DNA from 4 places in the Streptomyces sp. NPDC014734 genome. Region 3 is predicted to be linked to each of the others. Evidence: riboswitches for the same ligand, from Rfam matches in the RefSeq annotation. Region 3 holds a riboswitch; each other region holds the start of a gene.

Region 1 (7,351 bases), on a different contig from region 3:
CACGACACGATGGAGTACCTCACCTGCGACGTGGAGACCTACTGCCTCGGGCAGGCCGGCTCCCATGCGGCCCTCCTGCTCGCCGCGGGCACGCCCGGACGACGTCACATGCTGCCCGGCGCCCGTGCGGTCGTATGCCAGCCGGAGCTCGCCGAGCCGGTGCGGGGGCAGCCGTCGGATCTGGAGATCGAGGCACGCGAACTCGAACGGGTCCGCGAGACGCTCGTCGCGCTGCTGGCCCGTCACACGGGCCGGGCCGCCGACCGGATCGCCGAGGACATCGAACGCGATCTCGTACTCGACGCGCCGGGCGCGAAGGCGTACGGGCTCGTGGACCACGTCCTGGAAAGCCGGAAGTCGTCCTTCCGCCCGCGCGACACGCGGTGAGGACGGCATGCGTCCGCCGGAACCGCCCCCGCTGCCCGCGCTGACGCGCGCGGAGGGGGAGTTCATCGACCGCTACCTGGAGGTCGTCGATCAACTGGGCCGGATCAATCCGGCCCGTGGCAGCGACACCTACGGGGCCCTGCGCGCCGCACAGGCGCTGGCCTCCCGGGCGGGCGCGCTACGGGACGCCCTGGCACTGATGCACGAGCGCGGCGAGACCCGGATCCACGCCGCGACCCTGGCACGTGCGCTGCGCGTCCTGGACGGGGAGCGGCGGGCCGGACGCGTCACCCTGCCGCCCGCTCCGCCGAGTTGATCGCCGGGCCATCGGCGGACCCGCAGGGTTTCCCGCCACCTTTCCCGCGCGACACGCCCGGCAAGTAAACCGACTTTCCTACTCTTTCAGCGTAGAAAACGCGCCCAGCGAGCAAGATTCCGACTTGCACACATCTTGGCGAAAACTGATGTAGTCCACCCTTTCCCCCTGGTGTGCGACCGGCCCGGACTCACGGAGTGATGACCGAAAGCACCTACTCCACTCGAACAGGTCAGTCGTGAGGAGACTCACATATCATCGTTTCAGCTCGGAAATCCGGCTGTCGGTGCGTCAAGATCCCTGGGACGACAAGCCCCCGCCACCGCGGCGGGGCGGTCCGGGCGGACGCCGAGTCCTGCCGCCGCGCGGATGACTGGTCGACAGAAGTGGATCGGCAGGAGTGGAGGACCCGAGCACAACGGGTCGACCGGACGAACGGTCGGCCCTCGGGGTGAAGCCGCCGCGTGCGGCCGGGCAACTTCGCCAGCCCGAACCCGACAGGTCATCCTTCACAGGCGGCTGACGAAGGGTTGCGCATGACTGCGCAGGTTCATGTCCCGTCTCTGCTCGCCCGGGCCGGTACGGCCTCGGTTCTCACTCTGGCCGCCGTCGGCGGCACCATGCTCGCACCGGGTGCCGCCACCGAGGCCCAGGCAGCCGCTCCGTCGCTGAAGGCGCTCAACATCGCCGCGTCGAAGAAGGGGGCACCGTACCGGTGGGGGGCCACCGGCCCCTATCGGTTCGACTGCTCGGGGCTGACGGTCTACTCGTTCAAGAAGGCGGGCAAGAAGCTCCCCCGCACGGCCCAGCAGCAGTACAACAAGACCCGCCACATCTCGGCCTCGCACCGGCAACGCGGCGACCTGGTCTTCTTCCACTCCGGCCGCAGCATCTACCACGTGGGGATCTACGCCGGACACAACAAGATCTGGCACTCGCCGAGAACCGGCTCGGTGGTCCGGCTGGAGAAGATCTGGACGAGGAGCGTCTTCTACGGACGCGTCCGCTGACGTCCGTCCGACGGTCCGGGGCGCCGGCCGGCCCCGGACCCACGGCGGTGCACGCCGCCTTCGGCCGCCTTCCGTTCACGGCGGCTCGGGGGTCCGGCACCGAACCCCGGCGGCCCGGTCGCCCGCCGCGGAAGACAGTTCACTCCCGCGCGGAGATGTCCCACGGGAGTGCGACCCAGACCGTCTTGCCCCCGTCGGCGGTCGGGGTGACGGCGAGCTGTCCGCCGCACTCCTTGGCCAGCATCCGGATGATCCCCATGCCACGGCCGTTGTCCTGCTGCACGGCGGCGGGCAGTCGGCGCGGCCGGCGTGGATGACTGTCCGTCACTCCTACGAGCAGCCGTTCCTCCCGCTCCAGCCGCAGATCCACGGTGAAGGTGGGCGACTGACCGAGGGTGTGCTGGACCGCGTTGGTCGCGAGCTCCGACACGATGAGCCGGATGGTGTCGGCGAGTTCCGTTCCCGCGGCCAGCCCCCACGCGGAGAGCACCCGCGACACGTGACTCCGGGCGGCCGGGACCGAGACCGGCTCGCTCGGCAGAGTGATGCTTGCTTCCTGATGGTCTGCCACGGCGAACCGCCCCTCTCCCACCCGGACCGGCAGACGCCCGGCCCTGGTTGTGCTTCGCGCCAGATTGCCACTGATCCGGCCCTCTGTGCGGGTGATCCACCAAGATATGCATATATCTGTCGCTCGATGCGGTGAAATCCGCCGCGGAGAGCCGGGGGCGCGCGCCAGACTGTCCGCTCGGAACGAGAGGGAGGGAGGCCGCGCATGCAGCACGGCCCTGCGGTACGGCGCCGCAAGCTCGGGGAGGAACTGCGGAGTCTGCGCCACACGTCCGGACTGACGAGTCGCAACGCCGCGCGGATGCTCGGCTGGCACCAGTCGAAGGTGAGCCGGATCGAGACCGGGGTGAGCGGGGTGCGGCCGGCCGACGTGATCCGGCTGCTGGACGCGTACGGAGTGGACGACGCGCAACTCCGGACACTTCTGGAGACGCTGGCGGGCTCGGCGGGAGGCGGTGGTACAGGATGGTGGCACGCCTACCGCGGCCTGATTCCGCCCCAGTACCGCGACTTCATCAGTCTGGAGTCCCAGGCCCGCACCGCGCGGACGCTGGAGACCTCGGTGGTTCCGGGGCTGCTCCAGACCGCCGACTACGCGCGAGCGGTGACCCGGGCGTCGCTGGACGGGCTGCCCTCCGGTCAGCTCGATTCCCTGGTGGAGGTGAGGCTCACCCGGCAGGGGGTGCTGCGCACGGATCCGCCGCTGCGACTGAGCGCGGTGCTGGACGAGGCGGTACTGCGGCGAGAGGTCGGCGGGCCCCGGGTGATGAGGGAACAACTGCGCCATCTGACGCGGGTGGCCCAACTCCCCCACGTACAACTCCAGTTACTGCCGTTCTCCGTCGGCGGGTACGCCGGGCTCACCGGCCCTTTCGTTATCTTCTCATTTCCGAACACTTCTGATCTGGACGTGGTAGTTCTCGACCATTTGACGAGTAGTCTCTATCTGGAGCGGAAAGAAGACCTTGAGGCGTACAGCTCGGCCTTCCGCACCATGCAGTCCCACGCGCTGTCGCCGCAGCAGTCGTTGGAGCTCATCACCGCGATCGACCGCGACGGTCATTGACCCCGGACCGCCGGAGGAGACGTCATGTCGGATTGCCTCGCCCAGCACGAGTTGCGCTGGCGGCGCAGCAGTCGCAGCACGGGTATGAACAACTGTGTGGAGGCCGCGCCGTTCGGTGAGGGGCGGCTGGCCGTGCGGGACTCCAAGAACGTGTCCCGGGCGCCGTTGCGGTTCTCCGCATCGGCCTGGGCCCTGTTCGTCTCCGGTCTGCACCGGCAATCGGTCAGCTGACGGCGGGGGCGGTTCGCCGAAGGATCTCCACCGCGTCGGCGATCTGCTCCTCGGTCAGGTCGGCGCGTGCGGTCAGCCGCAGCCGGGACACACCGTCCGGCACCGACGGCGGCCGGAAGCAGCCGACCGCGACGCCCGCCCCGCGGCAGTCCGCCGCCCAGCGCACCGCCGCCTCCGCCGACGGGGCCCGCACGGAGACCACTGCCGCGTCCGGACGCACGGCGCTCAGCCCGACAGCGGTGAGCCGTTCGTGCAGTCCGGTCGCGACCGCGCGGACCCGGTCGGCGCGTTCCGGCTCGCGGCGGAGCAACCGCAGTGCGCCGAGCGCGGCAGCCGCGGCGGCCGGGGCGAGGCCCGTGTCGAAGATGAACGTGCGGGCCGTGTTGACCAGGTGCTCGATGACCCGGGACGGACCGAGTACCGCTCCGCCCTGGCTGCCCAGGGATTTGGAGAGGGTGAGTGTGGCGACGGTTCCGCCGTCTCCCGCGATTCCGGCGGCCGCGAGCGCGCCCCGGCCGCCCGGGCCGAGCACGCCCAGGCCGTGCGCGTCGTCGACGAGCAGCGCGGCGCCCTCCGCGCGGCAGGCCCCGGCCAGTCGGGACAGCGGCGCGGCGTCGCCGTCGACCGAGAAGACCGAGTCGGTGACCGCGAGCGCGCGCCCCTCGTGCGCGCGCAGCGCCTTGCGCACGGCTTCGGGGTCCGCGTGCGGGACGACGGACGTCTCGGCCCGGGAGAGCCGGCAGCCGTCGACGATCGAGGCGTGGTTGCCCGCGTCCGAGACGATCAGCGAACCGCGCCCGGTGAGCGCGGTGAGCGCGGCGAGATTGGCGGCGTAGCCCGAGGAGAGCACCAGGGCCGCCTCGAATCCGCAGAATTCCGCGAGTTCGCGTTCGAGTTCGGCGTGCAGGGTCGTGGAGCCGGTGACGAGGCGCGATCCGGTCGCCCCGCCGCCCCATCGACGTGCCGCCTCGGCCGCCGCCCCGGTGACCTCGGGATGCCTGGTCAGGCCCAGATAGTCGTTGCTCGCGAGGTCCAGGAGCCCGGGCCCGGCGGGCCGGGGGCGGAGCACACGGACGAGTCCGTCGGCCGCACGGCGGCGCGCCGCGTCGTCGATCCAGTCGAACGGGGCGGAGGGCATGAGCGGTCCCTTTGTAGGCAGTTCACAGACCATATCCGGGCGGGCCCCAGGTCATGGTGTGGCAATGCCTACACCCTTCGTAGGCTCTGTTGTCCGGTTCCTCCTTGGCTACCGGGTGCGTCGTGGGCCAGGATCGATGCCATGGACCTCCTGAACACGCTGGTGGACAAGGGGCTGCGGCGCGAGCTGCCGACCCGTGAAGAAGCTCTCGCCGTACTGGCGACCCCGGACGACGACCTGCTCGACGTGGTGGCGGCGGCCGGAAAGGTGCGCCGTCAGTGGTTCGGGCGGCGCGTGAAGCTGAACTACCTGGTCAATCTCAAGTCGGGGCTCTGTCCGGAGGACTGCTCGTACTGCTCGCAGCGGCTCGGTTCCAGGGCCGGGATCCTCAAGTACACCTGGCTGAAGCCGGACGAGGCGTCGAAGGCCGCCGCGGCAGGGGTGGCGGGGGGCGCCAAGCGGGTGTGCCTGGTGGCGAGCGGCCGCGGTCCGACGGACCGTGATGTCGACCGGGTCTCGGAGACCATCGGGGCCATCAAGGACCGGCACGAGGGCGTCGAGGTGTGCGCCTGCCTCGGTCTGCTGTCCGACGGGCAGGCCGAGCGACTGCGTTCGGCAGGGGCCGACGCGTACAACCACAACCTCAACACGTCCGAGGGGACGTACGGCACCATCACCTCCACCCACACCTACGCGGACCGGGTGGAGACCGTGCGCCATGCGCAGTCCGCCGGGCTCTCCGCGTGTTCCGGGCTGATCGCCGGAATGGGCGAGAGCGACGCCGACCTTGTCGACGTCGTGTTCTCGCTGCGCGAGCTGGACCCGGACTCGGTGCCGGTGAACTTCCTGATCCCGTTCGAGGGAACGCCGCTGGCCAAGGAGTGGAACCTCACGCCGCAGCGGTGCCTGCGCATCCTGGCGATGGTCAGGTTCGTCTGCCCCGACGTCGAGGTGCGGCTCGCGGGCGGGCGCGAGGTGCACCTGCGCTCGATGCAGCCGCTGGCACTGCACCTCGTCAACTCGATCTTCCTGGGCGACTACCTCACCAGTGAGGGGCAGGCCGGGCAGGCGGACCTGGACATGATCACGGACGCCGGGTTCGAGGTGGAGGGCGCGGGCACGACGACGCTGCCCGCCCATCGCCGGTCGGCGGAGGGCGGCTGCGGCACCCGGGACGGCGGCTGCGCGCCGTGCGACGGCGGCGACACCGGTCGCGGCGTCGACGAGACGGCCGCCGCACGTCCCGACCTGGTGGCGGTGCGGCGCCGCGGAGCGGGTACGGATCTCGCGCCCAATGCCTGAGCCGCTCTCCCCCGCCGCGCCCGGGCCGCTGTCCCCCGCCGAGCTGCGGTCGCTGGACCGGGCGCACGTCTGGCATCCGTACGGCCCGATGCCGGGTCGCCAGGAGCCCCTGGTCGTGGAATCCGCGTCCGGGGTACGGCTCCGGCTGGCCGAGCCGGCCCACGGCTGGCACGAGCTCGTCGACGGCATGTCGTCCTGGTGGTCGGCGGTGCACGGCTACAACCACCCGGTGCTCAATGAGGCGGCCCGCGGCCAGCTGGACCGGATGAGCCATGTGATGTTCGGCGGGCTCACCCATGAACCGGCGGTGCGGCTGGCCGCCCGGCTGGTGGAGATCACCCCGGAGCCGCTGCGTCACGTCTTCCTCGCCGATTCGGGTTCGGTGTCGGTCGAGGTCGCCGTGAAGATGTGCCTGCAGTACTGGCGCTCGGCCGGACGTCCCGCCAAGCAGCGGCTGATGACCTGGCGCGGCGGCTATCACGGGGACACCTGGCAGCCGATGTCGGTGTGCGACCCCGAGGGCGGCATGCACGAGCTGTGGTCGGGCGTTCTGCCCCGGCAGGTCTTCGCGGACGCGCCGCCGGCGGGCTTCGGCACGGAGCCGGATGCCGGATACGTGGATCATCTGTGGGAGCTGGTCGCGAAGCACGCCGATCGGCTGGCCGCGGTGATCGTGGAGCCGGTGGTGCAGGGCGCGGGCGGGATGCGGTTCCACTCCCCCGCCTACCTGAAGGTGTTGCGCGAGGCGTGCGACGCGCACGACGTGCTGCTGGTGTTCGACGAGATAGCCACGGGATTCGGCCGCACGGGACGGTTGTTCGCCGCCGGCCACGCGGGGGTCTCCCCGGACGTGATGTGCGTGGGCAAGGCGCTGACCGGCGGCTATCTGACGATGGCGGCGACGCTGTGCACCTCACGGGTGGCCGAGGGCATCTCGCGGGGCGAGGTGCCGGTGCTGGCGCACGGGCCGACGTTCATGGGCAACCCGCTCGCCGCCGCGGTGGCGTGCGCCTCCGTCGACCTGCTGCTCGACGGGGACTGGGAGCGGGAGGTGGGGCGGATCGGTGCGGGGCTGCGGGAGGGGCTCGCGCCGGCGTCCGGGCTGCCCGGCGTCCGGGACGTGCGGACGCTCGGTGCGATCGGGGTCGTACAGCTCGACCACGAGGTGGACATGGCGGCGGCGACGCGTGCGGCGGTACGGGAAGGGGTGTGGCTGCGGCCGTTCCGCGACCTCGTCTACACCATGCCGCCGTACGTGACCCGGGACGATGACGTGGCGCGGATCTGTCGTGCCGTGTGCGCTGCCGCGCGGGAGGGCTGAGATGACGATT
Region 2 (7,351 bases), on a different contig from region 3:
AGTGTCGGTGTCGTCGGGCTCGACGAGCATCTCGACGAGGCACGGCGGCTGCGGGCCGCGCTTCCGGAAGAGGTCTACCTCTGGGTGAACGCCGCGGAGGGGCACACCTACACGGACCCGGAGGCGGATCGCTGGACGGCCCTCGATCCGCTCTTCCCGTACAGCCGGCATCCGCACCGCTCGGCCGGGCTGCCCTGCCGGACGGGCGAGTCGGTGATCTCGGTCGACGGCGACGGGACGGTGCGGCGCTGCCATTTCGTTCCGGCGCAGCTCGGCAACCTCTACGACGGCAGTTACCGGCGTGCGCTCGCTCCGCGCGCGTGTCCACTGGCCGTGTGCGACTGCCACATCGGCTACGTGCACCTGGAGACGCTGCCGCTGTACGACGTGTTCGCGGGCGGGGTGCTGGAGCGGATACCGGCGGCGCCCACCGGCCCGGCCTGAGCACCGACGGGCCGGACGCGCCCGGGGCGGCGTCCGGCCCGGGGCGCGTCCCGGGACGCGTCTCAGAGCGGGAGGAGGTCCGGGCGCTTCGCCTCGACGTGGTCGCCCGAGGATTCACCGCGCAGCCGTCGGCCGATCCACGGAACCAGGTACTCGCGCGCCCAGTGGATGTCGTCCCTGCGTACTTCGAGCGTGCCGCGCCGGTCCTGCGGGGGCCACGCCTGGTCCGGGTCGGCCGGTACCTCCAGCCCGAGGACCTGGGCGGCGCGCAGTGCGACCCGGGTGTGTCCCTCGGGGGACAGGTGGAGCCGGTCGTCGTCCCAGGCGCGCCGGTCCTGGACGGAGCGCAGCGACCACAGGTCGAGGACGGGGCAGTCGTAGCGGTCGGCGATGGACCGCACGTGGGCGGTGTACGTGGCGATCTTGCCGCGCAGGTGGCGCAGCACGGGAACGCCCCGGGTGTCGAAGCCCGTGGTGACCATGACGGTGCCGACCGACCGGGCGAGCTCGGCGACGGCGCGCTCGAACCGCTCGGCCACGTCGTCCGGGTCGGTTCCGGGCCTGATGATGTCGTTGCCGCCGGCGCAGAAGGTCACCAGGTCGGGTGCCAGTTCCCTGGCACGCGGCACCTGCTCCTCGACGATCTGGTCGAGGAGGCGTCCGCGTACGGCGAGGTTGGCGTACCTGAAATCCGCGTGCGTGGGGCCTTCGGTGCTCGTCGCCGCGTCGGGGTCCGGGAGCTGGTCCGCGAGAAGTACCGCGAAACGGTCCGCCCAGCCGACGTAGGTCCCGTCCGGACCGGGGTCTCCGACTCCCTCGGTGAAGCTGTCGCCGATCGCCGCGTACGACCCGATGACGCCCTGCCGGTCGATGACGTCACGTTGGTTGTTTCTCGAATCGTCTGCCACAAGGGCTTATCCTGCACCGACGAATGTGACCTACGCGACCGTAATAAGGGGTTGACGGGTGGTGAGATAGACCACCCGGTCAGGGTCTGCGACAGGGGAATAACGAGCTGGGGAGCAGAAGGGGCGGTGCGCCGCCGCGCACCGCCCCTTCGTTGTCGCCCAGGTCACACCTGGCCGCTGCGGCCGTCCGGCCGTTCGGCTCAGACGTAGACGCCGTGCGCGGCGAGGTAGGCGATCGGGTTGATGTCCGAGCCGTAGCCCGGACCGGTGCGGACCTCGAAGTGCAGGTGCGGACCGGTGGCGTTGCCGGTGGAACCGGAGAGGCCGATCTGCTGACCGGCGCCCACGGACTGGCCCGCCGAGACGGAGATCGAGGACAGGTGGCCGTACTGCGAGTAGCGGCCGTCGGCGTGCTTGATGACGACCTGGTTGCCGTACGCGCCGCCCCAGCCCGCGGTGACGACGGTGCCGGAGGTGATGGCCTTCACGCCGGTGCCGGTGAAGACGGGGAAGTCGATCCCGGTGTGGCTGCCGCTGGACCAGTTCGAGCCGGAGGCGCGGTAACCGGTGGTGTGGTTGCCGGGAACCGGGTGCACGTAACCGGAGGCGCTGCTCCGGTCGGCCGGGGCGGACGTCTTCGACTCCGTGACCGTGGAGGGCTTGGCCGGGGCCGACTTGGCGGGGGCGGACTTCTCGACGGTCGCCGACGGCGCCGCGGGGGCCTTCGACGGGAGCGAGGAGCCCGCACCCGCGCCGGTGGGCGCGGAGGCGCCGGAGGCCTTGGCGCCGAGCGTCAGCTTCATGCCCGGGAAGATCAGGCTCGGGTCGTCGCCGACGACCGCGCGGTTGTCCTGGTAGAGCTTCTGCCAGCCGCCGTCGACCTTGTGCTCGGCTGCGATCTTCGACAGGTAGTCGCCCGCGACGACGGAGTACGTCGTGGTGGCGGCCTGCTTCTGGGCGGCCTGCTGGGCCGGGGCGGCGTGTGCGGCGGAGGCCGACTTCGGGGCGGCGGCCGGGGCCGACTGCTCCGCGGCGTGGGCGCCGGTGGCGCCCAGCAGCGGCAGGGCGATGACGGCGCCGCCGGTGCTCACGGCGGCGACGCCGCGGGCGATGGTGCTGGTCCTGGTACGACGGTGCTTACCCGCGATGGGCATGACGTGCTTCCTCTCCGGCGCCTACGAGGTGAGCTGTCGGGTTCGGGCTGGAGATGCCCGGTCGCGGCGAGCGCGACTTCACCCCGAGCCGACCGGATTTCTCCGTTCGGCGGCCTACCTGGTTCCCCCGCTCCTGCCACGCGATGAGTGGGTGCGATATCCGGTCGGCGGCAGGATTAGGCGGTCCGGCCGGATTGACGGTGACCGTAAGCGAGTCGGGACGGCGAGAACAAGCCATTGGTTCCGCACCGGATTCCACGCCGGGAATTCGGCGCGGAATTCCGGTCACCCTCCGTGGATTACGGATCTTGAATTTCCGCGCCGCACACGGAATATCCGACCCCTCCGCCAGCACGTACGGTCACGGATATGATCCCGCTCACGAGCCGGAAACCCGCGAGCGGATCAATCGACACACATTCCATAAAATCAACTCATTACGGACATGGCAGAGATCGGTGCGCGTTCACGCGCGCCGCAGCCTCAGCACCCGCGCGTCCAGGTCGCCCCGGAGCCCGCTGTGCAGCCCCTGGTGGAGCAGCACCGACCCGTGGTGCACCGACCCCGTGTCCAGACAGGTGTACGTCGCCGCCGGGTCGAGTCCGCGCAGTCGCAGGGCCGGCGGCCGCTCCCCGAAGCGCTGCGCCTGCAGCCACATCAGGACCACGGTCTCCTCGCCGTGGACGTACTGCACCGCGCTCAGCCCGCCGCGCGGGGCGCGCAGCCGGTACAGCGCCCCGTGCTGCACCACCGGCCGGATCTCCTTGTAGAGGTCGACCCAGTTCCGCGCCTCGGCCAGGTCCTCCGCACTCCACTCGGCAAGGTCGCCACCCACCCCGAGCACGCCGGCCATCGCGCTCACGAAGCGGAAGCGCAGGGAGCTGACCCGGTCGTTGAGCTGCACGTTCGGGCTGTCGGTGACCCAGGCTGCCATCACCCGGGCGGGATGGATCTGGCCGAATCCCTCCTGGATGGCGAGGCGGTCGAGCGGGTCGGTGTTGTCCGAGGTCCACACCTGATCGGTGCGGGAGAGGATGCCCAGGTCGATCCGGCCACCGCCGCCCGAGCAGGACTCGAAGGCCACCGAGGGATGCGCGGCCCGCAGCCGGTCGATCAACGCGTACAGACCGTCGACATGTTCGACCCAGAGTTTCTGCGGATATTCCTCACCCGGCCATCCCGCGTCCGTGAAGCTGCGGTTGAAGTCCCATTTCACGTAATCGATCGGAGCATTGGTCAGCAGGGCGTCCAGTTGTTCCCAGAGATACTCGCGAACGTCGCTCCGGGCCAGATTGAGCACCAGTTGATGACGGAACTCGGTCCGTTCACGTCCTGGGAAATGCTGCACCCACTCGGGGTGCGCACGATAGAGATCGCTGTCGGGATTGACCATTTCCGGTTCGACCCAGATGCCGAACTGCATGCCGAGGCCGTGCACTTCGTCGGCCAGTGGTTTCAGCCCGCCGGGGAAGCGGTCCGGATTCGGTGTCCAGTCCCCGAGTCCGGCCCGGTCGCTGGTGCGCCGCCCGAACCAGGCGTCGTCCACGACGAACAGCTCGACGCCCATCGCCGCCGCGCGCTCCGCCAGGGTGCGTTGCTGGTCCCGGGAGATGTCGAAGCCGGTCGCCTCCCATGAGTTGTAGAGGACCGGCCGCAACTGCCGTGCGTCCGGGACGACGTGCGCCAGCTGCCAGGCGTGCCAGGCGCGGCTCGCACCGCCGAAGCCCTCCCCGCTCCACAGTCCGGCGAAGACGGGGGTGACGTACGACTCGCCCGGCGCGAGCAGCAGCAGCCCCGCGTCGTCGTGGCCGGCGCCTCCGGTGATCTGCACGACCCCGTCGGGGAGTTGCTGTACGGAGATCCGCCATGAGCCGGACCAGCCGAGGGCGCAGCCGTACACCTCGCCGTGTTCCTCGGTGGCCGCGCCGTCCGCGTCGAGCGCGACCCACGGCAGGTGCTGGTGCCCGGTGTGGCCTCGCCTGCTGGAAATGACGCTCTCGCCGTAGGTGAGCTCCGTCCGCGCGAGTCGCGTCTCCGCCGCCCAGCGGCCGTGCAGCCGGTTCAGCCGCCAGCCGTCCCGGGCGGGCAGCGTCCACGCGGCGGCGTCGGCGCGCAGCAGTTCCAGCGAGGGTCCGTCCGGCCCGGCGTGGGCGACGGTGGCCCAGCGCTCGATCACGTCGGAGTCGTCCCGCATCCGGTAGTGCAGGGTGAGGGCGAGTCGGTGCACCCGGTCGGTGAAGTGGACCCGCAGTTCGTCGCCTTCGACCACGGCGTCGACGAAGGTCCACTCGGTGCCGCGAACCTCCGGGGTGCGCACCGAGAGGGCCGGACGCACGAACCGGGGGCCGCCCTCGACCGGATACTCCTCGCGGCCGTCGAGCGGGGACTCGAACCCCCTGGGCGGCGGCTCCGGCGCGGCGGCCAGGGCCTCCGCCGCCGCGAGGGAGATCCGTGGCCCCCAGTGCAGGTGGATCAGTTCGTCCCGCTCCGTGAGCCGTAGTGCGTAGCCGCTGCTCGCCCCGGTGAGCAGCCAGGTCCGGCCCGAGTCGCCCGTCTCGATCATCGCATCCCCACATTCCAACAGTTCCGCACATCATCAACCATCACAGGCAGCGGGGCAACGGTTGCGACGCGTGATCCACCGACGGACTCACGACCGCTTGCACGACGGCCGGCGGTGTGACGGCACGGGAAGGGGGCGGGGTATCGACAGGAGAAGGGACGAGATGATTGCCTGAGGAACCGATGTCGTAGCGTCGCGGCCGGTGGCCTTGCCGGCGGCTCGCGTCGACGCCAGCACACCCTCAGGAGTCACCGTGACGCAGCAGCCGCAGATCCCGTCGACGGAACCGGAGCTGGCGGGCGTCCGCAACTTCCGCGACGTGGGCGGACTGCCCACCGCGGACGGCCGACGGGTGCGGCACGGGAGGCTGTTTCGCAGCGGGCACCTCGCGCACGCCACGGCCGCGGACACCGCGTTCCTCAGCGGTCTCGGGCTGCACACGGTCTTCGACTTCCGCAATGCCTCCGATCGCCGGCTCGACGGCCTCGACGTGGAGCTGCCGGGCGTGCGGAATCTGAGCATCCCGCTCTCCGACCCGGCCGACGGCGCCGAATTCTGGCGGATGGTGCGCGACGGCGACCTCGACCAGCTGCGCTCGCTCCTCGCGGACGGCAAGGGGGCGGACCGGATGATCGCCTCGTACCGCTCGATCGTCCTGGACCGCACGGTCGAGCACGGCCGGGTGCTGCGCGCCCTGGCCGAGGACAGTGTTCCGGCTCTGATGCACTGCGCCGCGGGCAAGGACCGTGCCGGTCTGTCGATCGCCGTGTCGCTGCTCGCGGTCGGCGTCGAGCGCGACGCCATCGAGGCCGACTACCTGAAGTCCAACGACGCGCACCGCCGGTACCGGATCCACCGCAGCGACACCTCGGCGGACGGCATGTCGGCCGAGGTGATGGAGCTGCTGAATCCGCTCTTCGGCGCCCAGCCGGACTACCTCGCCGCGGCCTTCGCCACCATGGAGGAGACCTGGGGCAGCACGGAGCGCTACCTCTCCGAGGGGCTGGGGCTCACCCCCGGGGCCCGCGAGCGGCTGCGCGACCGGCTTCTGGACACGGCCTGACGACGGCTGTCCGCGGTGGCGGTCAGCCCTTGCCCGCCACCGCGAACAACAGGTAGAGGAAGGCCGCGAAGATGTGTCCGGCGATGAGATACGCGAACAGCCGGATCACCACGCCGCGGGGGAACTTCCGCTCCTGGGCCTCGTACTTCTTGGTCGACCCGAGCGGGTCGAAGTTCTCCGAATCGGACATGACAGTCCTCTCTGGTAACCGGCCGGACCGGTCTCAGTGACGGTGGATGCCGCCGCCGAGACACAGCTCGGCGGCGGGGCTCTGCAGCAGGGTGTGGACGAAGAGGAGCTCGGCACCGTCGCGGTCGACGGCCGTGATCCGGTGCGGGGTCAGCGAGTCGAAATGCGCGCTGTCCCCCGGCGCCAGATCGTGCAGGGTGTCCCCGAGGGTGACCCGCAGGTGGCCGGCGAGCACGTACAGCCACTCCTCGCCCGGGTGCACACGCACCAGGTCGCCCTGCGCGCCGTACGGGACCCGGACGCGGAGTGCCTGCATCCCGTGGCCCGAACCGCCGGCCCGTCGATACAGCCAGCCGTCGGCCTCGGCCCCCTCGAACGTTCCGCCGCGGATGATCGCGTCACGTTCCGGGGGTGTCTCGCCGAGCAATTCCGAGACCGTCGTACCGTAGATCCTGGCAAGACCGAGCAGCATCGGCAGCGAGGGCTGGCGACGGCCCGTTTCGAGCCGGGAGAGATGGGCGGGCGACAGCCCGGCCCGCTGGGCGGCGGCCTCCAGCGTGAGACCGCGGCCCCGGCGCAGATCGCGCAGCCTCGGCGCGACCTCGGGCAGCTCGTCGGCCGCCGCTCCATCCGGAGTGTTCATGTGCCCATTGGGCCAAAAACTTTCCTCGGAGGCAAATCTCTTGCCTCCGAGGCAAAAGCCTATCGCCCCGGCGGACCGGCGCGGACGGTCAGCGGTTGGCGACGGCCTGCTTCACCAGGGTCCTGCCGAAGTCCCACATCAGTCCGCCGCCACTGTGCGCGTCGTCCATCACCGCGGTGAAGGCCGTGACGAACCGGTCCACCTCCGGCTCCCCGATCACCAGGGGAGGAATCAGCTTGATCACCTCCAGGTGATCGCCCGAGACCTGGGTGAGGATGCGGTGCTTGCGCAGCAGGGGTGCCACCACCATCTGCGCGAAGAGGCCCTTGCGCGCCGCCTGCAGCATCGTCCAGCCGCCGCGCAGCTTCAACGACGACGGCCGGCCGA
Region 3 (7,351 bases):
GCAGTCCTCAGGCGTCCGTTCGGCCGGACGGTGACGAGGGCGATGCCCGCACAGCACACGGCGAGAAGGAGCAGTTCGGTGGCCGACGGCGCGGGCGCGGTGTGCAGGGCCCAGTCGCCGAGACGCACGGTGAACGGCACGGCGAGTTGGACGGCGGCCGTGAAGACCGGGCCGCGCACCAGGATGAGCCGGTGTTGCACGAGATAGGCGGGGGCGTAGACAGCCGCGCCCAGCAGCACGATGCCGCCGATGGCGGCAGGTGACGGCGGGTGGGAGATCAGCGCGGGCAGGGACATCGGCAGCAGCAGGCAGGTGGCCGCTGCGAGCAGCACGGGGAGCACGGCGAGGGGCGGCAGCCCCGGCAGCCGTTCCCGGTACAGGAACCCGTACACCGCGAAGGCCACGGTCGCGGCGGACACCAGCAGCAGTCCCACCCGGTCGATGTCTCCCACGTCGGCGCCGAGTGCCGCGTATCCGGCAGCCGCCGCGCACGCCAGCACCGCCCCGGCCGACCTGCGCGCCCCGGACCTCTCGCCGAAGAACATCGCGCCCACCGCCACCGAGGCGCAGGGCATCAGCGCGACGATCAGATTGGCGAGCGAGGTTCCGATGCGCTCGATGGCGAGGAGGGTCCCGGCCGCGTAACCGGCGAAGCCCAGGAGGCCCAGCAGCCATACGGTGCCGGGGCGTGCGGCGGCCCGGCGCAGATCGGCCCGGCCGCCCGGACGCGTCGCGGCGACGGCGGTGAGCACCGCGCAGCAGACCGCGGTGCGGCCCACCGCGACGATCAGCGGATCGGTTCCGGTGACCAGGGAGCCGGAGAGCAGCCACGTCCCGGCGAGCAGCAGCACGAGGACGACCGGCACGGCAGCGCCTTTCTGGGCGGCGGAACGGACGGACGGGGCGCGACGGGACCGGATCAGGAACGCGTGCGCCGCCCCCGGGCCGACCGGTGGTTCTCCTTCGTCCGCAGAGCCGTGGTCCGCGCCCGGCCCCCATCATGGTGCGCCGCGCCGGTGGCGTCCATCGCCCTGTCCGTCCGGTGGGGGTCGCGCCCTGTTCGACGGGTCCCGCCTTCCGTCAGGGCTGCGCGTCCTCCGGGATGCTGACCAGCCAACGGGTACGCGGCCGGGGGCGCAGGTACAGCACCCAGTACAGCGTGGCGACCGCGGTGATCCCGCCGGTCCACAGCAGGTACTCGGCCTCCTGCTGGATCAGGATGTACGCGAGCACCACGATGAGCAGCGCGGGGATCGCCGGCCACAGGGGCATGCGCCAGGCGGGCGCCTCTCGGTGGGTGCCGCGGCGGCAGAGCAGGGCGGCGACCGCGACCAGCAGGTACATGCCGGTGACGGAGACGCCGGTGACTCCGTAGAGGGTGTCCAGGTTGACGAAGCAGAGTGCCGCGCCGGGCACGCCGACGACCAGCGTCGCCACCCACGGGGAACCGAATCGGCCGAGCCGGGACAGTGCGTTGTTGACCGGCTCGGGCCATGCCTTGTCGCGGGCGGAGGCGAAGAGGACCCGTGAATTCTGGATGACCATGACGATGCCCGCGTTGATGATGGCGAGGGCGACGCAGAGGCTGACGAACGTGCCGACGGCCGAGTTGGACCAGGTGACGATCATGGCGTTGAGGTCGCCCGAGGTCAGTGCCGCGACGTCCGGGGCACCCGACGTGATGGCGATGACCGGTACGAGGATGACCGCCGTGGAGATGGCGAGGGTGGCGAGCACGGTGCGGGCCACGTTGCGGCGCGGGTTCTCCAGCTCCTCCGAGAGGTAGACGGCGGTGGAGAAGCCCTGGGTGATGAAGAGCGCGATCGCGAGTCCGGAGATCACCATCATCGCGGTGACGGTGGAGGTCGTGCCGCTCGACGACGCGACCTGGCCGTGCACCAGCGCGGAGGCCCCGCGCTCGGAGTGCGCGAAGCCGAGAACCGCCACGACGGCGGCGGCGATCACTTCCAGCACGAGGAAGATCCCGGTGATCCACGCGTTGGCCCGCAGGTCCAGCAGACCGGCGAGGGTGGCCAGCACCATGACACCGGCGCCCGCGACGGGGGCCGGGATGTGCACGAGGGGAGCGAGGTAGTCGGCCGTACCCATGGCGATGACCGGGGGCACGATCATCACGACGAGCAGGGACAGCACGAAGACGAGCCATCCGGCCAGCCGTCCCGCCATGGTCGACACCATGGCGTACTCGCCGCCGGCGCTCGGGATCAGGGTGCCGAGCTCCGAGTAGCAGAAGGCGACGGCGACGCAGAGCAGCGAGCCGACGGCGATGGTGAGCGCGGTGTACGTGCCGAGGCTGGAGAACAGGTCCGGTACGACCACGAAAAGGGTCGAGGCAGGCGTCACGCAGGACAGCGTGAGCAGTGTTCCGCCCACGACGCCGATGGAACGCTTGAGCTTCTGCGGGGTGGGGCCGGTCGCCGGTGCGAGCGCCTGGGGAGCGCTGAGCGTTTCGGTCATCGTGCGTTTCCGATCGACAGGTGCGGTGTTCGAACAGGGAGCGGTATCGCCTCCAGACGAGGGACGTGGTGGGTGTTTTCGTCGCTCCCAGCGCGACATGCAATCTCGACGAGTTCCGTAGGTCAAGAGCTGTTTACCTTCGGAATTCGTTGCCAAAGCGCAGTGTCACGACGGTTTGACGCCAAAAGTGCGTCATCTCGTACGGGAGTCGGTGGGTGCGGGAACCGCAGTCGGGCGGGGCGGAAAGTTTCGCTCGTCCCGGCATCCGGAACGGGCGCCGGGGCCCCGGGACGCGCGGGTGGCACGGTTCGCGGGTCGCGCGTTGCCCGACCAGGTGCCAGCCTGGATGTATGGCTTGGGCGTCATGGACGACTCGTGGTGTTTTCTCCGGGCACGGCGGCGTGCTCACGGAGGAGGTCGGTGTCCTGACCGGGGACCTGACCATCCATACGACCTGGGCCGACGACATGGCCCAGGTGACCGTGCAGTACACGGGCGCTATCGACTGGTTCACCATGTCGGGCAGCCCCGTGGCCTGCGGTTCGGAGGAGGACAGCAGACGCCTCCACGACGCGGCGGTGCGGTCGGTCCGGGAGGGAGCCGCGGCCACGGTTCCCCGGCCACCGCTCCGGTCGCCGGGGCGGCCGACCCGGAGCGCCCCGGAGTGAGGGACGCGCCGGTCGCGGGCGAAGGCGACCGGGGTGCCGTGGAACGCACCCCGCATCCCGCACACCGCGTCGCGCGACGTCCGTGAGGACGCGAGAACACGAGAACACGAGAACGCGAGAACGCCCCCGCGTCGGGCCTCTCGGCCTTCCGCGGGGGCGTTTCGTGTCCTCGTCGCAACGGCGCCGGGCCGGTGCGGACGGGTGTCAGTAGGCGCCGAACACGTTGTCGATCGAACCGTACTTGGCGGCGGCGTAGTTGCACGCCGCGGTGATGTTGGCGACCGGGTCGTAGCTGTCCAGCGCGGTACCGGGCACGTGGTAGGCGCGGAACGTCGGGTCGATGATCTGGAGGAGGCCCTTGGAGGGCGTTCCGGCGACGGCGTTCGAGTCCCAGTTGTTGACGGCCCGGGGGTTGCCGGAGGACTCGCGCAGGATGTTGCGGTGGATACCGTCGTAGCTGCCCGGAATGCCGTGGCGGGCCATGACGGACAGCGATTCCCTGATCCAGCCGTCCAGGTTGTTCGTGTACACGACCGGCGCGGCGGTGACGGCCGCGGCCGGGGCACCGCTCGCGGCCGGTACCGCGGTGGAGGCGCCGGATCCCGCCCCGGCGACGACCAGCTTCAGGCCCGGGACGATCAGGGCGGGGTTGCCGCCGATGACCTCTCGGTTGCCCTCGTACAGCTTCTGCCAGCCGCCTTCGACGGAGTACTTCCGCGCGATCCCGGAAAGGGTGTCGCCCGCGATCACGGAGTGTGTCGTGGGCGCGGCGTTCCGCGCGGAGACCTGTCCGACGACGGACGAGGCCGGCGCCGAGGCCTTGGCGGCGGTGGCGGCCTGTGCCGGAGCGGCCGAGGCGAAGCCGGCGCCGATCAGCGGGAGCACGAGGGCCATTCCGCCCGTCGCTGCGGCAATGATGCCGCGGGTCGGCGAAATGAACGAGTGGCGACGGTACTTGCCCGTAGCGGTCATGGCGAATTCCTCTCCGCCGCCTGCGAGGTGAGCTGTCGGGTTCGGACTGGAGATGTCCGGCCGCACGCGAATGCGGCTTCACCCCGAGCCGGCCCGGATACCGGACCGGCGGCCTACCTGGTTCCCCCGCTCCTGCCGTACGTGAAGTGGGTCGGGATCTCGGACGGCGGCAGGATTCGGCGTTCCGTCCGGATTGACGGTGACCGTAGGCGAGAAAAGCGGAATGAAACAAGCCCCCATTTTTTGATCACATTGATTCACATGATCAATTCATTCAATTCGCAGTAATCCATCTCACACCGCGAAGTCAATATCCCCCGCGCGAAAGGGGTCCGGGCCGTCGGCCGGGCCGCGCCGGCGTCTTTACGTGACTCACACCACGGATTCACGAAAGGGGCATTTCACCTTGCACCCAAAGGTCGCACCACGCATCAAATCAATCATTAAAGAATAGAACGCACATAAGACGCAAAACGCCCATAGGGTGACATCTCCTCGCTGGCTGCGCCCTTCCCCCCGACCCCGCGGCCGGAGCCCCGTTCCGAGCGCGCCACGGAGCGGGGCCGCCCGTCACCACACGACGGACGGCCCCGCGCGATCACCCTCAAAGCCTGGCGAGGATCTTGTTCATCTGCTCGATCTCGGCGGTCTGCGCGGTGATGACGGCACCGGCGAGCTTCTTCGCTTCGGCGTTGCGGCCGTCCTTCCGTTCCTTCTCGGCCATGGTGACCGCACCTTCGTGGTGCGCGATCATGAGCCGGGCGAACTTCTTGTCGAAGTCCTTGCCCTCGGCGGCCTCAAGACCGCTCATGTCCTCGCCGGACATCATTCCGGGCATGCCCGCACCGTCCGGGCCGTGATGCATACCGGGCATGTCCCCCATCGAGGCCGCGGGCAGCGGCTCGCCCCAGGCCTTCAGCCAGCCCGTCATGGTGCTGATCTCGGGGTCCTGGGCCTTCTTGACGGCCGAGGCCAGCTCCTTGATCTCGGGATCGGCGGCACGGCCGTCGGCGAGCTCCGCCATCTCGACGGCCTGGCGGTGGTGCGGGATCATCTGCTGCGCGAACTCCACGTCCGCGTCGCCGAACGCACCGCCGGGGGCGGCCGACACGGTGGCACGGGGCGCACCGTGGTCCGTGCCCGGCGCGGACGGGCCGTCGGAACCGGAACCGCCGGGGGAGCCACAGGCCGTCAGCGTCAGGGCGAGTGCGGCGAGCGTGCCGACGGCGGCCGATGTGCGGCGGACGACCGCAGAACGGGCGGGAGAAACGGAACGGGTGGGACAAACAGACATCACAGGTGTCTTTCCAGGTGGTCGGCGCCACATCGGTGACGCGCGGGAGAAGGGTGGGTCGTCCTGCCGGACCCGGCCCGGGGCCCGGTCCGGCGAACCACCCGTCACGTCCGCGCGACACACACCTGGAGCAACAGCCCTCTTCCCGCGTACGGCGGCCCCCTCCGCTCCGGTCCTTCCGGGGCCGCGGTGCGCCCCGGAAGGACCCACGCGGCCGGGGCCACGGACCCGAGCACCGTCAACGGCGGCAGCGACCGGTCACGGGCCCGGGTCGACACGCAGGACTCGCCTGCCGCGCCGGGCGGCGCGGGGGCCGCGCGGACGGCGCCGTGCGCGGCGCGTTCGTCCGGCTCGGCGAGGTGGCCGGTCCCCGTCGGCATGGGCGCGGAGGGAGCCGCGCTCATGGCCATGGCGTCGTGGCAGCCCCCCGCCGCGCTCGCCGGAGCCCCGTGCATCAGGAACACACCGCACAGGACGGCGCACAGGACGAGCAGCCGGGACGCTCCCGGTGCGCGTGCCCCTCTGCGATTCACGGCTGCCTCGGCATCCTCGTTCGTACGAGCCCTGTGGTACGGAGCGACCATACCCCCACGGGGTGTGCCTCCCGAGCGGGACCCCACCGCCGCGCGCACGCGTCGCACGCCGCCCTCCGCCACCGCATGCGGAACCCGTTCCCGGCATTTACGCTCAAATCTGGATCAACGCCGCCACCGGCCATGACCCGGGAAGCGAGATGCCCATGGAGCGGCTCAAGTTGTCGGGAATCGGCGGGGAACTCGCGGCGGAATTCGCCGGAACGCTGGTTCTCATCCTCTTCGGCTGCGGCGTGGTCGCCCAGGTCGTGGCGGGCGGGGCACTCACCGACCCGCCGGGCGGCCTCGGGAATCACGACAGCATCGCCTGGGCGTGGGGGCTCGGGGTCACCCTGGGCGTCTATGTGGCGGGCAGGCTGAGCGGCGCACATCTCAATCCGGCGGTGACACTCTCACTCGCGGCCTTCAAGGATTTCCCCTGGAGAAAGGTCGTCCCCTATTCCCTCGCGCAGCTCGTGGGGGCCTTCGTCGGTGCCCTGGTGGTGCGTTGGAATTACACCGAGGCCCTGGCGAGGGCGGATCCCGGACACACCATCAGGACTCAATTCGTCTTCTCGACGCTTCCGGCCAACGGGAACACCGCACTTCCCGTGTCCGAATGGGGTGCGTTGCGGGACCAGATCATCGGTACCGCCATTCTCATCCTGCTGATCTTCGCGGTCACCGATCTCCTCAACACTCCGCCGGGGGCCAATCTGAGTCCGCTCGTCGTGGGGCTCATCGTGGTGGCCATCGGTATGGCGTTCGGCACCAACGCGGGTTACGCGATCAATCCCGCCCGTGACTTCGGCCCTCGGCTGGCGAGTTTCCTCACCGGATACAAAGGTGCCTGGCGGGACCAGTACGGGAATTTCTACTACTGGGTCCCGATCGTGGGCCCGCTCGTGGGCGGCCTGGTCGGCGCCTTCCTGTACAAGCACCTCGTGGGACGTTTCATCCCCGCCGCGGAACCCGAGCCGGAGGGCAGCATTCCCACGCCGCCGGAGAAGTGACGACCGGTCCGGCGCCGGGCGCGGGCTCTGGAGGGCCACCGGACCGTGGCCGTCGACGGGGTCCGCGCGTGGACGGAAAGCGTCGCGGCGCCGGGAACCGCGGTGGGTCCAGGAACGGCGCGACGAGAGCTGCCGGAACGGGGCGAGGGCGGTCGAACGCACCCTCGACCGGGTCGGGATGGGGTGACGCGTTCCCCGCGCGGCGGATGCGCCCGGGCCGGACGTGGCCGGGCCCACCCGCCGCGCGAGCCCGGTTCAGGCCCGCGTGCGCAGCCCGGCGAGCATCTCGTACACCGTCTCGGTGCCCTGCCGCAGGGCCTCGACGCCGATGTGCTCGTCGGTGCCGTGCATGCG
Region 4 (7,351 bases), on a different contig from region 3:
CAGGTGCCGTTCGGTCATCCGGACGCAGCCCATGTCCACGGAGCGGGCCGCCCGCACGTGGTCGTCGCCGACGACGAACTCGGTGGAGCCGCCGCCGATGTCCACGACGAGGTACGGCTTCGCGAGGTGGTCGCGGCCCGCGAGTTCCCTGGTGGCGCCGGTGAAGGAGAACTCCGCCTCCTGGTCGCCGCTGATCACCTCGGGCTCGGCACCCAGGATGTCGCGCACGCCGCGGACGAACTCGTCCCGGTTCTCCGCGTCGCGGGAGGCGGAGGTGGCGACGAACCGGATCCGCCGTGCCCCGTGCTCCTCGATCACCTCCGCGTACCTGCGGCAGGCGGCGAAGGTCCGCTCCAGCGCCTCGGGGGCGAGCCGGCCGGTGCGGTCCACTCCCTGGCCGAGGCGGACGATCTCCATCCGGCGGTCGAGCTCGACGAACTCACCGGTGGACGGATCGGCGTCGGCGACGAGCAGACGGATGGAATTGGTACCGCAGTCGATGGCGGCCACGCGGGTCATGGATGCTCCTGCTCCTGTGGAGAGTCGGGCCCCTCCGGTCCTGCCGGGGAGCACGGGTCCGGGGCGCGGCCGCCGGGCCGGGTCCCGGCGTACGACCGGACGACCGGGCCGGGGGCGCGCGCCCCGGGGCGGGACGGTCAGCTCCCGCCCGGCGTGTCCGGCGCGCAGGGCGTGACGCACGGGCCCTTGCGCCACCACTCGGGCAGCATCGCGATCGCCTCGTCGCCCAGCGGGTTCACTCCGGGCCCCGCGGCCAGCGAGTGCGCGACCAGGACGTGCAGGCACTTCACCCGGTCCGGCATGCCGCCCGCGCTGGGGAAGCCCTCCAGCACCTCGATGGCGTCGCGCCGGGCGATGTAGTCCTCGTGGGCGGCCCGGTACGCGGCGGCCAGCTCGGGATCGCTGCCGAGGCGCTCGGTCATCTCCTTCATGACGCCGTTCGCCTCCAGGGTGCCGATCGCGGACGCGGCACGCGGGCACGTCAGGTAGTACGTCGTCGGGAACGGGGTGCCGTCCTCCAGCCGGGGCTGTGTCTCGACAACGTCCGGGTTGCCGCACGGGCAGCGGTGCGCGATCGCGCGCAGCCCGCGGGGCGGGCGGCCCAGCTGCTCCCGGAACGCGGCGATGTCCGCCTCGGTGGGCTCGGTGGGCTCGGTCTGCGGAGGGGGGGTTTCCATGCCTGCCTAGTTCTGGGTTCTGGTTCTGGTTCTGGTTCTGGTTCTGCCGACGGGGACGGGCGGGAGGAGGACGGAGCCGGACGGGACGCGACGGGGAGGCGAGCGGCGGACGGATCAGCCGCGGTCGGCGCCGTCGACGCCGTCCCAGAGGTTGGAGTGCCACGGCCGGCCGGAGGAGTCCGTCTCGCCGTTGCGTTCCTTGACCGCGTCGGGGTCGATCACCGTGTAGCCGGTCTCCCCGGGGAGAAGATAGTGCAGGTGCTTGCGGGCCAGCTGCCTGATGTAGGCGTCGTCCTGGAGCCGTGCCTTCTCGTCGCGCAGTTCCTCGGTGCGGACGCGGGCCTCGCGCGCCAGGCGCTCCTGGTCGGCGATCTCGTCCTGCTGCGACACGTACTGCCGCATCGGGTACGCCAGCGCGACCACGAGGGAGCACACGATGAGGGCCAGGAAGGCCGCCCGGCCGGTGAGCCGGGAGCGGCGGTCCTGGCGGCGGCTCTGCGACCGGTAGACACGGGCGGCGGTCTGCTCGCCGAGCAGCCGCAGCCGGGTCGCGGTGGAGAACCGGTCCCGGTCCTTCGCGGCCATGTCTCCGCCTCCCCACTACACACGTCCGTCCCCGCACACGGTACGGGACCGGGTGCGGGGACGGACGGAGGCCGACCCCTTCGGGTCCGAACGGCCCGAAGGGGTCGGCCCTCGCGGTGCCGGTCGGCTCGCGGACGGCGTGCCGGTCGGTCAGTCCGCCGGGCGGAACCGCGGGAACGCCGAGCGGCCCGCGTACACCGCGGCGTCGTCGAGGATCTCCTCGATGCGCAGGAGCTGGTTGTACTTGGCGACACGGTCCGAGCGGGCCGGGGCGCCGGTCTTGATCTGGCCGCAGTTCACCGCGACGGCGAGGTCGGCGATGGTGACGTCCTCGGTCTCGCCGGAACGGTGCGACATCATGCACTTGAAGCCGTTGCGCTGGGCGAGCTCGACGGCGTCCAGGGTCTCGGTCAGCGAGCCGATCTGGTTGACCTTGACGAGCAGGGCGTTGGCGGAGCCCTCCTCGATGCCGCGCGCCAGGCGCTCCGGGTTGGTGACGAAGAGGTCGTCGCCGACGATCTGCACCTTGGCGCCGAGCTTGTCGGTGATGATCTTCCAGCCGGCCCAGTCGTCCTCGAACAGCGGGTCCTCGATGGAGACCAGCGGGTACGCGGAGACGAGCTCCTCGTAGTACTCGGTCATCTCGGCGGCCGAGCGGGACTTGCCCTCGAACTCGTACTTCCCGTCCTTGTAGAACTCGGACGCGGCGACGTCGAGCGCGAGCGCGATGTCCTTGCCCGGGACGTAACCGGCCTCCTTGACGGCCTCGACGATGAGGTCGAGGGCGGCGCGGTTCGACTCCAGGTTCGGCGCGAAGCCGCCCTCGTCGCCGAGGCCGGTCGACAGGCCCTTGGTCTTCAGGACCTTCTTCAGGGTGTGGTAGACCTCGGCACCCCAGCGCAGGGCCTCGGAGAAGGACTCCGCGCCGATCGGGGCGATCATGAACTCCTGGATGTCGACGTTGGAGTCGGCGTGCGACCCACCGTTGAGGATGTTCATCATCGGAACGGGCAGCAGGTGCGCGTTCGGGCCGCCGAGGTAGCGGAACAGCGGCAGGTCCGAGGCCTCGGAGGCGGCGTGCGCGACGGCCAGCGAGACGCCGAGGATGGCGTTGGCGCCGAGCGAGCCCTTGTTCTCGGTGGCGTCCAGGTCGAACATCGCCTGGTCGATCAGCCGCTGCTCGGTGGCGTCGTAGCCGACGAGCTCCGGGCCGATCTGCTCGATCACGGCGAGGACGGCCTTCTCGACGCCCTTGCCCTGGTAGCGGTTGGGGTCGCCGTCGCGAAGCTCAATGGCCTCGAACGCGCCGGTGGAGGCGCCGGACGGCACAGCAGCACGGCCCGTGCTGCCGTCGTCGAGGCCGACCTCGACCTCGACCGTGGGGTTCCCCCGGGAGTCGAGGATTTCTCGGGCTACGACGACGTCGATGGACGGCACGAGGCATCTCCTTCTGGGATATGACGCTGGTTCTGCAGGGTCACTTTGGCCTTGCGACAAGAGCCTAACCGGCCCGGCCCGCTCGGCCCGACGACCGCCCGCCCCCTGGGACGAAAAAGGGCCCGAGAGGGCATGATCCGGGGCAAACGGCAGGTTCATTACGGATCAGTAACTACAAAGGTTGAACCGACGGGCGCCGCACACCGCGCCCCTCACGCAGAAACCCCGGCCCGGCGCGTACGGGGAAACGCGCGCCGGGCCGGGGTGGCTCGGGGAGGAGAGAGCCGGGCCGGGATGGCCCGGGGGGAGGGAGCCGGGACTACTTCGTCAGGTGCAGCTGCTGACCCGGGTAGATCAGGTCGGCGTCCTCGACGATGTCCTTGTTCAGCTCGAACAGCCGCTGCCAGCCGCCCTTGACCTTGTGGTCCGCGGCGATCTTGCTGAGGGAGTCGCCGGAGACGACCTTGTACTCGCCGTCGCCCTTCTCGACCTTCTCGCCGGTCGGGGTGGTGACGGTCTTCTTCGACTCGGCGCGCGGGGCGGCGTGGCGCTCCGAGCGGGAGGCGGCCGGGGCCTCGGTGCGCTCGGCCTTCTTCGGCTGGGCCTTCTTCGGCTGGGCCTGCTGCGACTGCTGACGCTTCGGCGCCGAGGGGGTGCTCTGCTGCTTGGCGGCACCGGAGTTGGCGGAGGAACCGGTGTCGACACCCGGGTCGACACCGTCGTTGCGCAGGTTGCCGGCCCAGGCGCAGCCCCAGGCACCCGGACCCTGCATGGCGAGAAGGCGCTCGGCGGTGGCGATCTGCTGGGCCTTGGTGGCCAGGTCGGCGCGGGGGGCGTACTGCGTACCGCCGGCGGCGGCCCAGCTGGACTGCGAGAACTGCAGACCGCCGTAGTAGCCGTTGCCGGTGTTGATGGACCAGTTGCCGCCGGACTCGCACTGGGCGACGGCGTCCCAGGTGGAGACGGAGGCGGCGGAAGCGCCGGTCGCACCCATCAGCGGAACGGCGACGGCGGTGCCGGCGACACCGGCGAGCGTGGCGATCCGGACGGCCTTGGACGGGCGGCGGTGCTTGCCCTTGCCGGAAAACAGCATGGAACTTCTCCTCACCGACGCCTACGAGGTGAGCTGTCGGGTTCGGGCCAAGTGAGTTGCCCGGTCGCACGTCCTAGCGCGCGACTTCACCCCTAGCCGGTCCTGATGCGTCCTTCGACGACCGGGCCGACGCCTACCTGGGTCCCCCGCTCCTGCCTACGGCGCTTTCGCGTCTGTTCCCCCCGACCGACGGCAGGATTCGGCGTGACGGTCGACGGGGCCCGCGGTGCGAGCGGTTTCGAACGTAAACATACGCAAGCCCTACATTCAAAGATGGACACATCGGACAATATGCCCTTACTTGCATCCGATGAACTGCCGTTTCCGCAGGTCGGGAGCGATGCGCGAGAACACCTCGGACACGACACGCCAATACACGCAAAGAGACCCATGTCTCACTTGGACACAAGTGGACATAGGCCCCTGAAGCACCCCAGACTTTGAGGCTCTTTCAGTCGATTGTCAGGCAGTTCTCAGCCTGCCCTCACATCGAGTTCGAGGTTCTGGCCAGGGAGGATGAGGTCCGGGTCGGAGCCGACGACGTCCTTGTTCGACTCGTAGAGCGCGGTCCACCCACCGGGAACCTTCTGTGCGTCAGCAATCGCCCAGAGATTGTCACCGGGACGGACGGTGTAGGTGTCGTCGGCGACCGGGGCTCCCGTGTCGCGGGCCCCGCCCTCGCCCCGGGAGGCGTGACGGCCCGACTCGCGGTCGTCGCCGCCGGACGAGTCGCGGCCCTCCTCGGCGGCCGGGGCGCCGCGGTGCTTGCCACCCGTGCCCGCGGCACCGTCCGTTCCGGACGGGGCGGAGGAACCCGAGGGATCGGAGGAACCCGAGGAACCGGGGCCTGACGAACCGGACGCGTCGTTCGCGCCGGGGGAACGGGAGGCGTCCGCGGACGGGGACGCCGACTCGGTGGCCGAGGGGTTCGCGGACGGCTCGGTGCCGCCCTTCGGCTCCTTGGCGTCGTCCGCGGGCGTGGCGCCGTCGGACGGGGACGCCGACGCGCCCTTCGCCGGCTGCTCGCTCCCCGTCGCCCCCGCGGACTGAGCCGGGTCGGCGGAGGGCGTCACTCCCGGGTCGACCCCGGGCAGCGCCCCGCCCGTCGCGAGGCCGGAGATGACCGCACAGCTCGGCCACGCCTTCGGGCCCCGGGCGTCGAGGATCTTCTCGGCCACCGCGATCTGCTGCGCCCGGCTGGCGAGGTCGGCCCGCGGGGCGTACGACTCACCGCCGTACGCCTTCCAGGTCTCCGGGGAGAGCTGGAGGCCGCCGTAGGAGCCGTTGCCGAAGTCGGCGCTCCACGTGCCCCCGCTCTCGCACTCGGCAACCCGGTCCCATGTCGTGGCGTCGGCCGCCTGCGCGGCGCCCGCGCCGAGCAGCGGGATGGCGATGGCGGATCCGGTCACACCCGCGGCGACGACGATGGCGGGTGCCTGACGAGGGCGGCGGTGTCGGCCGTTCGCGGAGCCCATGGGATTGCCTTCCGTGTGACGGACAAGGTCTGACGAGCGACTGGTGGGTCGAACGGTGAACCTAGCCGGACCCGAACGCGTGTCACAAGTCGATGCAGCACGGATCACGTCAAAGTCACAGAGTTGACGCGGCGTCAGTCCCAGGGGCTCCGGGGCGGGGCGTGAACTCAACCGGCAGGGTGCGCAGTCCGCGCATGATGAGCCCTCCGCGCCACCGCAAATCGGCAGGTTCTCCCGCGAGTCGCAGGTCCGGAAGGCGGGTCAGCAGCGTGGCGAGTGCGGTCCGTCCCTCCAGTCGGGCGAGCGGCGCGCCCAGACAGTAGTGGATGCCGTGCCCGTATCCGAGGTGCTGATTGTCACGCCGTGCGAGGTCGAGCGTGTCGGGGTCGTCGAAGCGCGCCGGGTCGCGGTCGGCCGCCGCGAGGACGACCAGGACCGGGTCCCCCGTCTCGATGTCCCGGCCGCCGAGCGTCAGCGGTTCGGTGGCGAACCGCCAGGTCGCGAGTTCCACCGGCCCGTCGTACCGCAGCAGCTCCTCGATCCCGGTCTCCAGCAGCCCGCTGTCCCCCGCGTCGAGGGAGCGTTGCAGCCGTGCGCGCTCCGCGGGGTTGCGCAGCAGCGCGTACACCCCGTTCCCGATCAGGTTGACGGTCGTCTCGAACCCGGCGAAGAGAAGGATGAAGGCCATGGCCGCCGCCTCGTTCTCGGTGAGGTGCTCGCCGTGGTCGCTCGCCCGGATCAGTCCGGAGATCAGGTCGTCCGACCCGTCCTCCCGCAGCTCCTCCCGCTTGCGGTGGATCAGCTCGGCGAGGTAGCCGCGCATCTTCTTCACCGACCTGGCGACCCCGCCGCGCGGGCCGCCGCCGTGCCGGATCATCATGCCCGCCCAGTCCCGGAAGTCGTCCTGGTCCTCGCGCGGGACTCCCAGCAGGTCGCAGATGGCGTAGATGGGGAGCGGGAACGCGAAGTCGTGGATCAGGTCGGCCCGCCCCTCGGCGGCGAAGCGGTCGATGAGCCGGTCCGTCAGTTCCTGCACGCGCGGCGCGAACTCGGCGACCCGGCGCGGGGTGAACGCCTTGGACACGAGCCGGCGCAACCGGGTGTGGTCGGGCGGGTCGATGTTCAGCAGGTGCGTCATCAGCTCCGCCTTGCGCTCGCCGGGGATGCCGGTCTTCCCCCTGGCGTGTGCCGGTTCGGCGTGGTGGGCCGGGTTCTTCGAGAGCCGGGTGTCGGCGAGTGCCTGCCGGGCGTCCGCGTACCGGGTGACCAGCCACGCCTCGACGCCGCTGGGCAGCGCGGTGCGGTGCACGGGGCTGTGCTCGCGCAGCCAGGCGTAGGCCGGATACGGGTCGGTGGCGAACTCCCAGGTGAAGAGTTCGGGGGCGCTCGCGGGACAGGCGGCGGGCAGATCGGCCGGGCGGTCGGCGGGGCCGTGCTCGGGGCGGTCGGCGGGGCTGTGGTTCACCCCCCGACGTTATCCGCCGCCGTCCGGGCCCCGTCCTCGCGGTGCCGGCCCGGCCGGTCCCGCGGGTGCCGTCCCGGACGTCGGCCGACCTCCGCGGCCC

Evidence for each region. A riboswitch is a leader RNA that binds a small molecule or an ion and turns the genes downstream of it on or off. The one in region 3 is predicted to bind cyclic di-AMP.
Region 1: another riboswitch for cyclic di-AMP. It lies ahead of ACF1CT_RS24770 (C40 family peptidase); the one in region 3 lies ahead of ACF1CT_RS19765 (transglycosylase SLT domain-containing protein).
Region 2: another riboswitch for cyclic di-AMP. It lies ahead of ACF1CT_RS26120 (peptidoglycan DD-metalloendopeptidase family protein); the one in region 3 lies ahead of ACF1CT_RS19765 (transglycosylase SLT domain-containing protein).
Region 4: another riboswitch for cyclic di-AMP. It lies ahead of ACF1CT_RS20595 (transglycosylase family protein); the one in region 3 lies ahead of ACF1CT_RS19765 (transglycosylase SLT domain-containing protein).

The regions. Positions count from the first base shown of each region.
Region 1 covers NZ_JBIBYN010000017.1:42,515-49,865, reverse strand. Annotated here, with positions in the region: gene ACF1CT_RS24780 (ATP-dependent Clp protease proteolytic subunit) at 1-387, shown strand, start outside; gene ACF1CT_RS24775 (hypothetical protein) at 395-703, shown strand; cyclic di-AMP (ydaO/yuaA leader) riboswitch at 1,072-1,236, shown strand; gene ACF1CT_RS24770 (C40 family peptidase) at 1,240-1,713, shown strand; gene ACF1CT_RS24765 (ATP-binding protein) at 1,853-2,284, opposite strand; gene ACF1CT_RS24760 (helix-turn-helix domain-containing protein) at 2,489-3,349, shown strand; gene ACF1CT_RS24755 (DUF397 domain-containing protein) at 3,374-3,580, shown strand; gene ACF1CT_RS24750 (8-amino-7-oxononanoate synthase) at 3,573-4,718, opposite strand; gene bioB (biotin synthase BioB) at 4,860-6,020, shown strand; gene ACF1CT_RS24740 (adenosylmethionine--8-amino-7-oxononanoate transaminase) at 6,013-7,341, shown strand; gene bioD (dethiobiotin synthase) at 7,343-7,351, shown strand, end outside.
Region 2 covers NZ_JBIBYN010000018.1:147,677-155,027, reverse strand. Annotated here, with positions in the region: gene ACF1CT_RS26130 (STM4011 family radical SAM protein) at 1-444, shown strand, start outside; gene ACF1CT_RS26125 (SGNH/GDSL hydrolase family protein) at 507-1,352, opposite strand; gene ACF1CT_RS26120 (peptidoglycan DD-metalloendopeptidase family protein) at 1,553-2,506, opposite strand; cyclic di-AMP (ydaO/yuaA leader) riboswitch at 2,512-2,666, opposite strand; gene ACF1CT_RS26115 (alpha-galactosidase) at 2,973-5,069, opposite strand; gene ACF1CT_RS26110 (tyrosine-protein phosphatase) at 5,323-6,132, shown strand; gene ACF1CT_RS26105 (DUF6126 family protein) at 6,155-6,322, opposite strand; gene ACF1CT_RS26100 (helix-turn-helix domain-containing protein) at 6,356-6,964, opposite strand; gene ACF1CT_RS26095 (aspartate aminotransferase family protein) at 7,053-7,351, opposite strand, start outside.
Region 3 covers NZ_JBIBYN010000011.1:229,423-236,773, forward strand. Annotated here, with positions in the region: gene ACF1CT_RS19750 (DMT family transporter) at 1-866, opposite strand, end outside; gene ACF1CT_RS19755 (APC family permease) at 1,081-2,478, opposite strand; gene ACF1CT_RS19760 (hypothetical protein) at 2,829-3,146, shown strand; gene ACF1CT_RS19765 (transglycosylase SLT domain-containing protein) at 3,351-4,118, opposite strand; cyclic di-AMP (ydaO/yuaA leader) riboswitch at 4,123-4,310, opposite strand; gene ACF1CT_RS19770 (DUF305 domain-containing protein) at 4,723-5,412, opposite strand; gene ACF1CT_RS19775 (hypothetical protein) at 5,517-5,945, opposite strand; gene ACF1CT_RS19780 (MIP/aquaporin family protein) at 6,152-6,997, shown strand; gene ACF1CT_RS19785 (M20/M25/M40 family metallo-hydrolase) at 7,253-7,351, opposite strand, start outside.
Region 4 covers NZ_JBIBYN010000012.1:130,996-138,346, reverse strand. Annotated here, with positions in the region: gene ACF1CT_RS20615 (exopolyphosphatase) at 1-519, opposite strand, end outside; gene ACF1CT_RS20610 (DUF501 domain-containing protein) at 657-1,196, opposite strand; gene ACF1CT_RS20605 (septum formation initiator family protein) at 1,311-1,781, opposite strand; gene eno (phosphopyruvate hydratase) at 1,932-3,218, opposite strand; gene ACF1CT_RS20595 (transglycosylase family protein) at 3,538-4,311, opposite strand; cyclic di-AMP (ydaO/yuaA leader) riboswitch at 4,315-4,485, opposite strand; gene ACF1CT_RS20590 (transglycosylase family protein) at 4,785-5,786, opposite strand; gene ACF1CT_RS20585 (cytochrome P450) at 5,902-7,194, opposite strand.